DNA from 3 places in the Thermosinus carboxydivorans Nor1 genome. Region 2 is predicted to be linked to each of the others. Evidence: riboswitches for the same ligand, from Rfam matches in the RefSeq annotation. Region 2 holds a riboswitch; each other region holds the start of a gene.
The links. Region 2 has a riboswitch for cyclic di-GMP ahead of TCARDRAFT_RS07415 (methyl-accepting chemotaxis protein). Riboswitches for the same ligand answer to the same signal wherever they lie in the genome.
Positions count from the first base shown of each region.

Region 1: linked by a shared signal. The riboswitch ahead of gspE (type II secretion system ATPase GspE) and the one ahead of TCARDRAFT_RS07415 (methyl-accepting chemotaxis protein) in region 2 are both predicted to bind cyclic di-GMP.
Region 3: linked by a shared signal. The riboswitch ahead of TCARDRAFT_RS01850 (methyl-accepting chemotaxis protein) and the one ahead of TCARDRAFT_RS07415 (methyl-accepting chemotaxis protein) in region 2 are both predicted to bind cyclic di-GMP.

Region 1 covers NZ_AAWL01000006.1:65,942-70,083, forward strand. The annotation lists gene TCARDRAFT_RS06100 (type IV pilus twitching motility protein PilT) at 1-209, opposite strand, end outside; gene gspE (type II secretion system ATPase GspE) at 214-1,899, opposite strand; cyclic di-GMP riboswitch class II at 1,947-2,030, opposite strand; gene TCARDRAFT_RS06110 (shikimate dehydrogenase) at 2,105-2,971, opposite strand; gene TCARDRAFT_RS15475 (carbon-nitrogen family hydrolase) at 2,968-3,744, opposite strand; gene TCARDRAFT_RS06120 (YqeG family HAD IIIA-type phosphatase) at 3,760-4,142, opposite strand, start outside.
Region 2 covers NZ_AAWL01000008.1:68,682-72,823, reverse strand. The annotation lists gene TCARDRAFT_RS07425 (thioredoxin family protein) at 8-238, shown strand; gene TCARDRAFT_RS07420 (putative zinc-binding protein) at 258-629, shown strand; gene TCARDRAFT_RS07415 (methyl-accepting chemotaxis protein) at 686-2,662, opposite strand; cyclic di-GMP riboswitch class I at 2,744-2,829, opposite strand; gene TCARDRAFT_RS07405 (ArsR/SmtB family transcription factor) at 2,992-3,312, opposite strand; gene TCARDRAFT_RS07400 (LysR family transcriptional regulator) at 3,387-4,142, opposite strand, start outside.
Region 3 covers NZ_AAWL01000002.1:58,276-62,417, forward strand. The annotation lists gene TCARDRAFT_RS01835 (putative bifunctional diguanylate cyclase/phosphodiesterase) at 1-86, opposite strand, end outside; gene TCARDRAFT_RS01840 (response regulator transcription factor) at 685-1,440, shown strand; cyclic di-GMP riboswitch class I at 1,662-1,750, shown strand; partial or broken gene TCARDRAFT_RS01850 (methyl-accepting chemotaxis protein) at 2,006-2,566, shown strand; gene TCARDRAFT_RS01855 (chemotaxis protein CheA) at 2,650-4,142, shown strand, end outside.

The DNA of each region.
Region 1 (4,142 bases), on a different contig from region 2:
TCAACTTCTCCCTGTTCGCGGAATTTGGCTTGCTGCTCCGCCGTAGCTATAGAATTAAAAAGTTTCTCAGTTGCATCAGCAGTAAGAGGTGAAGAATCTGTTAGAACCAGACTGCCGTGAATGCGCAGAACCGGCGGCGCCCCTACCGTAATATGTAGATCGGAAGCCTGACGCAGCACCGCTTCCCGTAATAACTCTTCCACTGTCATTTAGTTAGCCCCCATATTCACCAGTATAGGCAACACGCATAACCTCTTCTATCGTCGTTATTCCCGCTAAAGCCTTGTCAACGCCGTCCTGCCGCATGGTACGCATGCCTTCCTGCTTGGCGACTGCTGCCAGCTCGTCGCTGGACGTTCGCCGATTGATAAGTTCCCGCAACCTCGGGCTAACTTTCATCACTTCGTGAATAGCTACTCGGCCACGATACCCGGTATGACTGCAGCGTGGGCAGCCAACGCCACGGTATAGCGTAATGTCCTGAGCGGACAAATGCCCAAGAAACAATCGTTCCGGCGCTTCGGCCTCCGGAGTGTATGGCTTCTTGCAGTCCGGACAAATGACCCGCACCAGCCGCTGGGCCACGACGCCTAAAACAGATGAAGCCACTAAAAAGGGTTCGACGCCCATATCGATCAACCGGGTTATCGCCCCCGGCGCATCGTTGGTATGGAGGGTGGTAAAAACCAAATGACCGGTTAAGGCGGCCCTAATGGCAATATCCGCTGTCTCGGCGTCGCGGATTTCCCCCACCATGACAATGTTGGGGTCTTGGCGCAGTATTGACCGCAACCCGCTGGCAAAGGTTAAGCCTGCTTTATAATTGACCTGCACCTGATTGATCCCGTCAAGGCGGTATTCCACAGGGTCTTCGACCGTAATAATGTTTTTGCCGGGTGAATTTATTTCCGTCAAAGTAGAATATAGGGTAGTCGTCTTCCCTGAGCCGGTAGGCCCGGTAATAAGGATCATACCGTAGGACTGGGAGTATATTTGCCGGTACCGTTTAAGATTCTCCGGGGAAAATCCTAGCTTGTTAATATCAAGAACAACTGCCCGTTTATCCAATAGGCGCATTACCACTTTTTCGCCCAGAATAGTAGGGAGAGTAGATACACGAATATCAATATCGCGGCCTGCTTCCTGGACTTTAATTCGTCCGTCCTGGGGCACGCGTTTTTCGGCAATGTCCATTTCGCTCATGATTTTTATCCTTGAGACAATCGCCGCGTGAACATGACGGGGAAAGGTGACCACTTCCCGCAAAACGCCGTCCACCCGGAAGCGCACCCGCAAGTGCTTATCCTGCGGCTCTATATGGATATCACTGGCCCGCTCCTTAACGGCCTGGCTAATGAGAGAATTGACGATGCTGACTACCGGCGCGTCATCAGATGTAGTAACTTCGACAATATTGCTGGTATCTTCCGGCCGCAGCTTGTTAACCGCTTTTTCCACCAGTTCTTTTACACCGTAAGTTTCGTTGATCGCCCGGATGATTTCCTTCTCCGCGGCAATAACCGGCTCGACTTCACAGCCGGAAACCATACGGACATCGTCAATAGCGTAAAAGTTGGTAGGGTCTACCATGGCTAGCGTCAGTTTGCGGCCCTCTTTTTTAATTGGTATTACTTGGTAGCGCTCCGCCAGAGAAGCCGGAATAGTCGCCGCTGCCTCCGGATCGGGCGGCACGCTTCCCAAGTCGATATGAGGAACTCCCAGCTGGAATTCAAGGACCTCTATCATACTGTCCTCAGTTATATACCCGAGGTTGATCAGAACTTTCCCCAGCCGTTCCCCCGTCTTTTTTTGCACATTAAGGGCTTTTTCAAGCTGTTCAGGCGTTATGAGACCCGCCTCAAGCAGCAAATCGCCCAAGCGTTTCCGTGTTTTCACCATGCCCGCCCCCAAAAACGAAAAACAACCGCCAACAGCAAAAACGTTATTTTGCATCTGGTCGGTTGCACTACTTGCTCGGTCCGGACTAAGTGCCCACATTACTGTCCGGACTTCATCACACCCATTGCAGTATTGTTTTGACTACGTATATATTCGTAATAAATTGGTAAAAATCCTGCAATGAAGTAGACGGGTTTACAATATTTCAAAGAACTGTTAATTCATGTAACCGTTGTTTTAAGATCCCGGCCATAATCTCCCGCGGCGCCTCGTGGCCCGTCCACAAAGTAAATGCCAAAGCGCCCTGCTCGACCAGCATGCCAACTCCGCATACCGTTTGGTGCCCGCGCCTGGCGGCCTCAAGCAGCAGCCGCGTTTCTTGCGGATTATAAATCAAGTCGCAAACAACGGCCCCGGGATTGAGCTGCTCCCAGTCAATATCAGGCATCTCATGACTATTGGGCCACATTCCTACTGGGGTGCAATTAACCAAGAGATCACACTCCGCCAACTGGCGACTAAATTCCGCAGTTGCCCACGGCACCGCAGAAATAATTGGATCCTTAGCGGCAAAAGAGGCCGCCAGTGTTGCCGCTTTGTCGCCGCTACGCGCCACAACGGTAATTTGCGCCGCATCATGGTGGATAAGCCCGGCGGCTACGGCGCGTGCGGCGCCGCCCGCCCCTAACAGGACGACTCTTTTTCCGTTTGGCTTAACGCCAGCCGCCGCAAGAGCGGCAATAAAAGCGGCGGCATCAGTATTATGGCCAGTTGCCCGGCCGTCTTCAATAATAATAGTATTTACGGCGCCAACCATGCGAGCGGTATCGTCCAAGGCATCTAAATACGCCATAACTGCCACTTTATGGGGAATGGTAACATTGGCTCCGGCAAACCCCATGGCCTTCAATCCGGCGATAGCGGCGCCAAGATTGTCAGGTTTTACCGCTAAGGGTAAATACACATAATCCAGCCCCAGGTACCGGAAGGCAGCATTTTGCATCGCCGGTGACAACGAATGCTCTACCGGCCAGCCGAAGAGAGCAATGGGTCTGGTCTTGCCGGTAATCATAAGTACACCTCCGGCCGCCGGTCCTGCCAGACCGACATTTTCTCCCGCGCCTTCGCGACTAACGCAAAGTCGGCCTCGGCATATAGGATCGTTTCTTCCTCTCCGCCTTCCGCCAAAACCTCTCCTGACGGCCCGATAAGCATCGAATGGCCGTAGAAAGGATTCCCCTTGTGCTCGCCAACACAATTGACAACGCAGAGAAACACCTGGTTTTCGATAGCCCGGGTACGGCTTAACAAATGCCAGTGCTCGCCCCGGGCAGTCGGCCATTCCGCCGGCAGAAAAACAATTTGGGCTCCATCTAACGCCAGTACCCGAAACAGTTCAGGGAATCGCAAGTCATAGCAAATCGCAATGCCCGCAGTGACCCCCTTTAAATTAAAAGTACACCGGCGATCACCGGCGGCAAAAAAGCGTTCTTCTCCCATCATACTGAAGAGGTGGATCTTTCGGTACTCGGCGGCAACATTTCCGTCCGGACCTATTACTACCGCGCCGTTATAAACTTTTCCGTTTTTTCGTAATGGAATAGAGCCGGCGATGATATAAGCGCCATATTTCCTGGAAATATTTGACATTTCACTGATAGTCAGACCTTCAACATCCTCGGCCCACTTGTCCACTTCCCGCAGGGCATACCCTGTTGTCCAAATCTCCGGTAGGACGACAACATCCGCCCGGGCTGCTCCTTCCTGGGCTAACGCCAGCCCGCGGCGGCGATTTTCCGCGACGGCGCCGGCGATTACTTTCATCTGTACTAATGCAATGCGCATTTTATCACCCTGTTCTTATTTCATAAGTCCTTTTGCCCGTAAAAGCAGTACGGCAAGTTTTTCGAACTGTCTATGGATTCTTGTGCCGATAAACTCCTTCGTCGTCAGCGGCTTCACCCAAATGGTATAAAGGCCAAGGCGGTTGCCGCCCAAAATGTCGGTAAACAACTGGTCACCGACCACAGCCGCCTGGTGGGGCTGAACGCCTAAGACAGCTAGAGCCCGGCGAAAACCCGCTTTGGCGGGTTTATACGCGCGCGAAACAAAGGGAAGGTTAAACCGCTGAGCAATCTCTTTAACCCTTTTCTGCCAGTTATTGGACACGATAGCGACCTTAAATCCTCTAGCCTGTACTTCATTCAGCCAGTCGGTGATGCGCGGACACATTTCCAGACTGT
Region 2 (4,142 bases):
AATTTTTATGAAAATCGAAATCCTGGGAACCGGCTGCGCCAAATGCACTAACCTTTTCGAAAATGCGCAAAAGGCTGTTGACATGCTCGGCCTGGACGCCACCGTCACTAAAGTCACTGACATTAAAGCCATTATGTCCTATGGCGTCATGATGACGCCCGCCTTAGTGGTGGACGGCGTAGTAAAAGTAGCTGGTAAACTGCTCTCCCCCGAGGAAATTGCCAAACTTTTAAAATAAAATAGAGAGGAGAAAATTTATGGCGGAAACTTGTTCTTGTTCGGCAGCCCCGACCTTATTTTTCCCCTGTTCGGGCGGTTCAAACGTAGGTCAACTGGCTAACGACATCTCGCGGCAGCTCGCCATGGAAGGCCATGGCAAACACTTCTGTTTAGCCGGCATCGGCGCTCATATCAGCGGCATGGTTGCTTCGGCCAAAGCCGGTAGCAAAATTGTCGCCATTGATGGTTGCCCCTTGAAGTGCGCGGCAAAAACGTTAGCGGAAGCCAATGTCCCCGTTACCCATAGCATTGTCCTCACTGACTGGGGCGTAGAAAAAACGTACAACCTCTTCCCAGAGTCAGAACTCGTACAAAAGAACAAAGAACGACTTCTCGCCATTATTGACTAACATGAAAAGACGCTGCCGGGGCAGCGTCTTTTCATGTTAGTAGCAGTTTGAAGTTTTTAAATCCGAAAGACACTGACAGACTGCTGCAACTCTTGAGCCAACCTGGCAAGCGCCTGGCTAGCGGATGCGATTTCTTCCGCCGATGCCAGCTGTTCTTGGGTCGCCGCCGACACGGTCTGCGATTCTGCTGCCGTCATTTTGCTCAACTCGTCAAGATGCGCAACCGCCCCAACAATCTGCTGACTGCCGGCTGCGAGCCGGTCAATAGCCGCGGTGATTTCTTTGATTTGGCCGGAAACCTCGGTTACCAAACTAACAATTTCGCGGAAGGCCTGGCCGGCGGTATTGACGACTTCCGTCCCCGTCCTGACGGCCCGAGTCCCGCTTTCCATAGCCATAACGGCTTTCGCCGTCTCACCCTGGATCTCACCAATCAGGGCAGCAATCTGTTTGGCCGCTTCCTGCGCCTGTTCGGCCAATTTTCTTATTTCCTCGGCCACAACGGCAAAACCACGCCCCGCTTCTCCGGCGCGAGCCGCCTCAATGGCGGCATTTAAGGCCAGCAGATTTGTCTGGCTGGCAATGCCGGCGATGGTATCCACGATTTGACCAATCTGGTCGGACCGGTTGCCAAGACTGGCAACAGCCTGGGCAGAAGCGGCTACGGTCTGCTCAATCTGCGCCATCTGGCCAACTGCCTGGTCTACCAGGTTGCTGCCATTTTGGGCTTTGCCGGCAGCCTGGTCCGATTGAAGTGCAACCTGCTTGGCATTAACCGCCACCTGCTGAATACTTGCCGACATCTCTTGCAACACCGCCGAAGTGTTCTCCAGTTCAGCAAGTTGCCTTTCAGCGTCTTTGGCCACATCAGTGATGGACGCGGCTACCTGGCCGGCTGCCTGGGTAGACTGGTCAGCGCTGGCCGTCAGTTCTTCACTTGAGGCGGCTAAATGCTCGGCATTGGCATTTATCCTCATTACCAGCTCTTTTAGCCGGTCAGTCATGATGTTAAAGGCTTCTGCCAACTGGGCAATTTCATCACGCCCGCTTACCGGCAGCTGCTGCGTAAAATCCCCTTGGGCAACAGCGCGGGTAAATTCCACTACCTGGCCGATTGGCCGGGCTATCGACCGCGCAATTACCACGGCAGCGGCAACAATAAACAGTATTACCGCCACCACCATCGCGCCTGATACCACGATATGGCGGCGAGCGTCGGCCAATGCCTCGTCTTGCGGCAACTGAATGATTACGCCCCACCCTGTGCTGGGCACATAAGCGTAACCAGCTAGTTTCTTTTCATTTTCAAACTCATAGGCGACAAAGCCGGTTGTCCTCGCCATCGCCCTTTGTACCGGCAGCAAGTCGCTGACATTCTTAAGATTTATGACAAAGTCCTTTTTAGGATGGACTATCAGCCGGCCAGTATTGTCGGTAACAAACGTATACCCTGTTTCGCCCGGCTTAATCTTCTGGGTTTTAGCATCAAGCGCCCCCAAATCGACGGTAGCGCAAAGCGCTCCCACCACCTCGCCTTGGGCATTTTTCACCGGTACGCCAATTATCACCGTTGGGCGCCCGGTCAATTTGGAAATAAGAGCGTCACTGATCGCGACTGGCGCACCCTTCATTATTGCCTGGAAATAAGCCCTGTCGGCAATATTGACAGGCTCGCCCGCATCGCGGGCGATCTGGCGTCCGGTCGTATCGGCCACATAAACATTGGTAAAATCAGTATATTGCTGTTTAACCAGCTTTAACATCGGAACTTGTTGCGCTGGATCCATGCTCATAATTTGCGGGGTCTGACTTATTAGCCGCAAAGCATCAGTCCATGACTGAACCATGCTTTCAAATTCACCGGCCAAAACTGCCGCCATTCGCTGATTATCCTGATATGTACTCTGCACATCTTTCTGATAAGTCTGATAGAAACTAATTCCGCTTAGAACTACCAACGGCGCCAGCGCAACCACAACGAAAGTCAATAGTAGTTTAGTCTTCATCGTGAACCGGGAAAGCAGTTTTGTCATTTTGCCGTCTCCTTTCCTGTTTATGGCGAAATAAAAAAGGCAGACAAATGCTGCCTAAATACAATCAGTTAACTCCTGTTAACCGGCAGCTGGCAATCATAGACACGAAGTCCTTAGACCCTTTAGCTTTGCGTCCCCGCCTTTCGACGGGTTTGCCCAATATTCAGCATGAAAAGTTATGCCGTCTTTCATGTTATAACATAGCTGCACCGTCGGTCAAGTCCAGTAAAGTTCATAATATTAATTATGTAAAAATATATGGCTCCAAACTAATTGAAGCCAATTTAAAAATTCTCAAATACTGCCAATAGGCGGCGTATTGTCGTATTTTATTTTAAGTGTTTCAAAAGACTCTGGCTATGGCTGATCTGCTGGCTTAACGTCTCTTCCACCAGGTTGATGACTTCTAGTACGGAGGGATAAAGGATACGATAAATTACTTTTGTGCCTTCCTTGCGAGAGCCGATAAGACCCTGTTTCTTGAGAATGCTTAAATGCTGCGACAAATTGGATTGCTCAATATCTATCTCGGCCGATAAATCACATACGCACCGTTCACCGGGGCCCAGCATCTTCAAAATTCTGATCCGGGCCGGATGGGCAAGAGATTTGAGAAAATCGGCTGTCATTTTTGTCACTAGTTCTTCCATATACCCACCTTAGTTTTTCTTATTATATAAAATAAATATAAATATTCTACCCAATCCCTGTCAATGGCCTACTGTCAGGCCTTATTGCCTCCGCTATCGGCTGCCTGCATCAACGAATGAGTCTCTATTTGGGCCAAATGATCCCGGACAAAGTTTAACCACAACCTGGCGGCATGCGAAAGATAACGCCGTTTGTTCCAGATGATCGACATTTGGAGAAACAGCTGCGGATCGGCTAGCGGAACCGAAACAATGGTTTTAGGGTCCAGTTGCTCGCAAATTTTACTGGGTAAGAGAGCAATACCAAGATTGGCAGCCACGATTTGGGTCATCAACTCCCGTTGCGATGTTTCGAAAATAATTTTTGGCTGAAACCCGGCGAGCCGGCAGCGGTCGACAATTGCGTCATGGAGACTAAAGTCTTTACGGTATAAGACAAACGCCTCATCGGCAAGGAGGGCGAAATCTACTTCCGGGTATTGGCTTAAGGGATGGCTAGGATGCATGATGACCCACAAAGGATCTTGGGTAAATTCAATTACTTCATAGTTTTCGTTATTGCTTGGACAGCAAATGACCCCAATATCCAGCGACCCGTCCTGAATACCAAGTTCAACTTTTTTGGAACCATACTCAAACAGGACAATATCAATATTAGGATATTTCTGCCGAAATTGGCCGAGCAGCTCGGCAAAGGCCGTAGCCCCCGTTATTGGCGGTAAACCAATACTGACTTTGCCTTTTTCCAGCTTCGCCATACTTTCGAATTCTGTAGTAATATTTTGGAATAGCGACACTATATGTTGCGCCTGGGAAAACAATATTTCGCC
Region 3 (4,142 bases), on a different contig from region 2:
AGAACCTTAAGCCCCGGTCCTTCGGCATAACAGACATTGCCGGTGCGGGTATCGATTTTTAGCATAATATAGGGACTAGCTGACAAAAAAAGTTCCCTCCCGCCACTCTCGCCACCAAGCCAGCTTGCAACCTAACCTGACAAGAGGCGTTGGTTGCTAATGGTTGACAGGATAAAGCTAAAAAAATTTGAGATATTTTAGACGAAAAAATTATATTAAAGTTACCGCTGATATTTCTTTCATTTTTTTTACTTGTTTTTAAGTTTTGGTTACTATTTCCACGTAGAATCTTTACTATTTCGACAAAATTTTGCTAACTTGAAAAGCAAACCAGTACTTGATCCTCTTTACTCTGCCAAAAATTTGTTATTGATTTTCTAAGTAAAGAGTAAATAAAATATTTTAAATAAAAATTTGTTAGCACTCACTAATTCTGAGTGCTAACAACGTCATTATGGTCTGGGCATTTATTCACCAGCCGGGCATAGATGCACGTGTACTATCCGCCCCCAGATTTTGCCCTCAGCTGTATTCTGGCGACCACCGGCAGGCGACCATAAAAGAAATTACCCAGTTGGTTGGCAACCAGACATTTCTGCTCCCGGAGTTTAGCTGAGCAGCCTGCATCAGTCTGCTGGTTATTTGTGCTCGCTGACAGCAATCATGTTACAAGGCGGTGATAACATGAATGTACTGTTGGTGAACGATGACCCGCTGGAGCTTGAACAGCAGAAACTTCTTATCCAGTCTGTCTGCCCCCACTGGCGCCTATTTACTGCCGGTAACGGTTCGGCAGCCATAAACCTGACGACAACCAATTATTTTGAGCTAGCGTTTCTGAACATCAATCTTCCGGCCCAGTCCGACCTGATCGTAGCCGGAAAGCTTCGCCAGTCGGGTCGAGTAAAGGATATCGTCATCGTTACCGCCCACCAGGACTTTGCCATCGCCCACGCGGCGATCAAAATCGGCGCTGCCGATCTTCTCATCAAACCCATCTCCGCAGATGAACTAAATACCATTCTCAGCAGATATTTGCCCCCAAAAAACACCAAGCCTGTTTATTCCCCGCTCATAACTAAAGTATTGACAATTTTGGAGAACCGTTACGCTGAACGTCTTTCCCTAACCAATATAGCGGCCACGGTACATGTCAATCCTTCATACCTCAGCCGCCGCTTCAAAGCCGAGGTCGGCTATTCCTTTTCCCAATACCTTATAAACCTTCGCCTAAAAATCGCCAAAGACCTATTGATCAGCCGTCCTGACCTCAGCATCGCCCAGATAGCCGAGCAGACCGGGTTTGCCAGCCAACAGTATCTGAGCGCTTTATTCCATCGCAATACCGGCCTTACCCCGCGCGAATATCGCAAAAATAACCCCGCTTGCCGCAATCAGCACCAGCCCTACGGTTGTTCCGACCAACCCGTCAGTAGCTAACTGTAAAGCGTCCGCTCTTTCTGGCAGTCGCCTGTCGGTCGGTCGCCCACCACGGCGATGAGTTGCCTGTTCCAGCGCCTAGCCCTATTAGCCCTCTGTGCAGACAGGCTATAGCAAAAAATCAAAACAAAAATTGACAAATTGTGTTATAATATAAATTAATTAACAATTATTTTATTATTATAGCTAAATTTACAATTTAACAGTTAATCGCAATAGCAATTATCCAAGGGCAAACCTGTCGAAAGGCAGGGACGCAAAGCCAAGGGCCTAAGGAATAGAAATTATTCTATGGCAGCCGGTTGCATGATTGCACCGGATCCTTCTATGCCCTTAGACATAGAAGGACTTTTTATTTTGAAAAAGGAGGGGATAAAGGTATGAGGTATATGGAAAGAGGTGGAATATGGCGTCAATTTTTTGAGGGGAAGGAGATGTTTATGAAATACCTGCGAATAAACATACAAAGCCTGCTAACAAGGATGACCGTATTTTTCGGGCTGGTCGTGCTGGCAGGGTGTGTGGCCCTGCGGAGAAACTTGCTAGCCTGGACAAATCAGTCGGCCAGATTGGGGAAATTATGGGCGTAATTACCGGCATCGCCGACCAGACCAACCTTTTGGCCCTCAATGCCGCCATTGAAGCGGCGCGGGCGGGCGAAGCCGGCCGCGGCTTTGCCGTGGTGGCCGAGGAAGTGCGCAAACTCGCCGAACAGTCGCGCGCTTCAGCCGACCAAATCAAACAATTGCTGGACACCATCGGCGCCGAAACTGGCGAGGTGGTGGCAACGGCCAAGGTAACCCAGGACCAAGTGACCAACCAAATTGAAAATGTCAAAAATACTGTGCGGTCGTTCGACGACATCTTAGCTTCGGTTGCAGCAATTGCCCCCATGATTGCCGCCGCCTACCAGGAAATGGACAAAACGGTCAAAGCTAAAGACGCGGTATTGGACCGCGTCTTTAGCGTTAGCGCCGTATCAGAAGAGACCTCGGCCGCTTCCGAAGAGATTGCCGCATCGGCCGAAGAGCTTACTGCTTCGACCCAGGAGATTGCCGCCGGCGCTCAGCAGGTGCTCGAGGTGGCCAAACGGCTGGACGAGCAAGTCGAGCGGTTCAAAGTTTAACGCCTAGATATATAAATATTAAGGCCCTAGCATAAGACCAGGGCCTTTTTGAAAAAATGAATTGTTTTCAGGAGGCAAATTAAATGAATACCAGCCAATACTTAGAAATGTTTTTGGCTGAGTCACGCGAACACCTGCAAACTTTAAATCACTGTTTATTAAACCTGGAAAACAATCCCAGTAACTTATCCATCCTTGATGAAATATTCCGGAGTGCCCATACTATCAAAGGCATGTCCGCTACGATGGGCTTTGCGGTTATTGCCGAACTGACCCATGAAATGGAAAATATTCTTGATTTATTGCGCAAGGCTGATTTAAAAGTTACCAACGAAATCATTGATAACTTGTTTAAATGCATTGATACGCTGGAACAGCTAATCGAACATGCCGCTACCGGTAGCGATAGCAAAATAGATATTGCTGGCTTAGTGGGTCAATTGCGCCAGCTGGCCAAAGGCGAAAGCTCCTTTGAAAGCATTGGCAAAAATTCGAAAGATGATACGGCCTTCGGACTGAATTTTAATGATGCGGAAATCATGGCGATTAAAATGGCCAAAGCACAAGGACGGCAGGTGTATGAAGTCCAAATCCAGCTGCGGGAAGACTGCTTGCTAAAATCAGCCCGTGCTTATCTAGTAATAAAAGCTTTAGATGAACTAGGTGACATACTTAAAAGTGTTCCCACGGTCGAGGAACTAGAACAAGAAAACTTTGACCTAAGCTTTCACGTAGCACTTATCAGCGATGACGAACCGGAAAAAATCAAACAAGTGATTTTGAACATCGCGGAAATTGCCAGTGTGACGGTGCGCCCTTGCCCGCTGCCCGAAGCGGCCGATTGTAACCAAAGCAAAAAAAACAGTGACCACAGCCTCAAACCAGAAAACGATAAAAAAGATAAACAAGTCCCGCCGCAAACACCCAACACTGCCAACACTAAAATCAAAGGCACGCAGACAGTCAGAGTAGATATTGAAAAATTTGATACCCTCCTTAATCTTGTGGGTGAACTGGTCATTAATAAAACCAGGCTGGAGCAAATCGGCCAGACGCATCGGTTGGCCGATTTAATCGAAACAATTGAACAAATGGATCGCGTCACTACCGACCTCCAGGCAGTAGTCATGAAGGTACGCATGGTTCCTGTCGGGCAGGTGTTTAATCGTTTCCCGCGAATGGTGCGCGACTTGTCGCGAGAATTAAACAAAGAAATCAACCTGATTATCCAAGGTGAAGAAACCGAACTTGACCGTACAGTCATAGACGAAATAGGCGATCCGTTGGTTCATCTCTTACGCAATGCGATTGATCATGGCATAGAAAGTTCAGCAGAACGGCAAGAAAAAGGAAAAAATCTTGTTGGCGAAATCCGCCTGATCGCTCGCCATGAGGGCAATAATGTAATCATTATTGTGGAAGACGATGGAAGAGGTATTAACCCTGAAATTGTTAAGCAAAAAGCGGTCCAAAAGGGACTTATCACCCAAAACGAAGCAGACAAAATGGATAATAGCGAGGCAATCCGCTTAATTTTCCAGCCAGGGTTTTCGACTGCTGAAAACGTCACTGACAT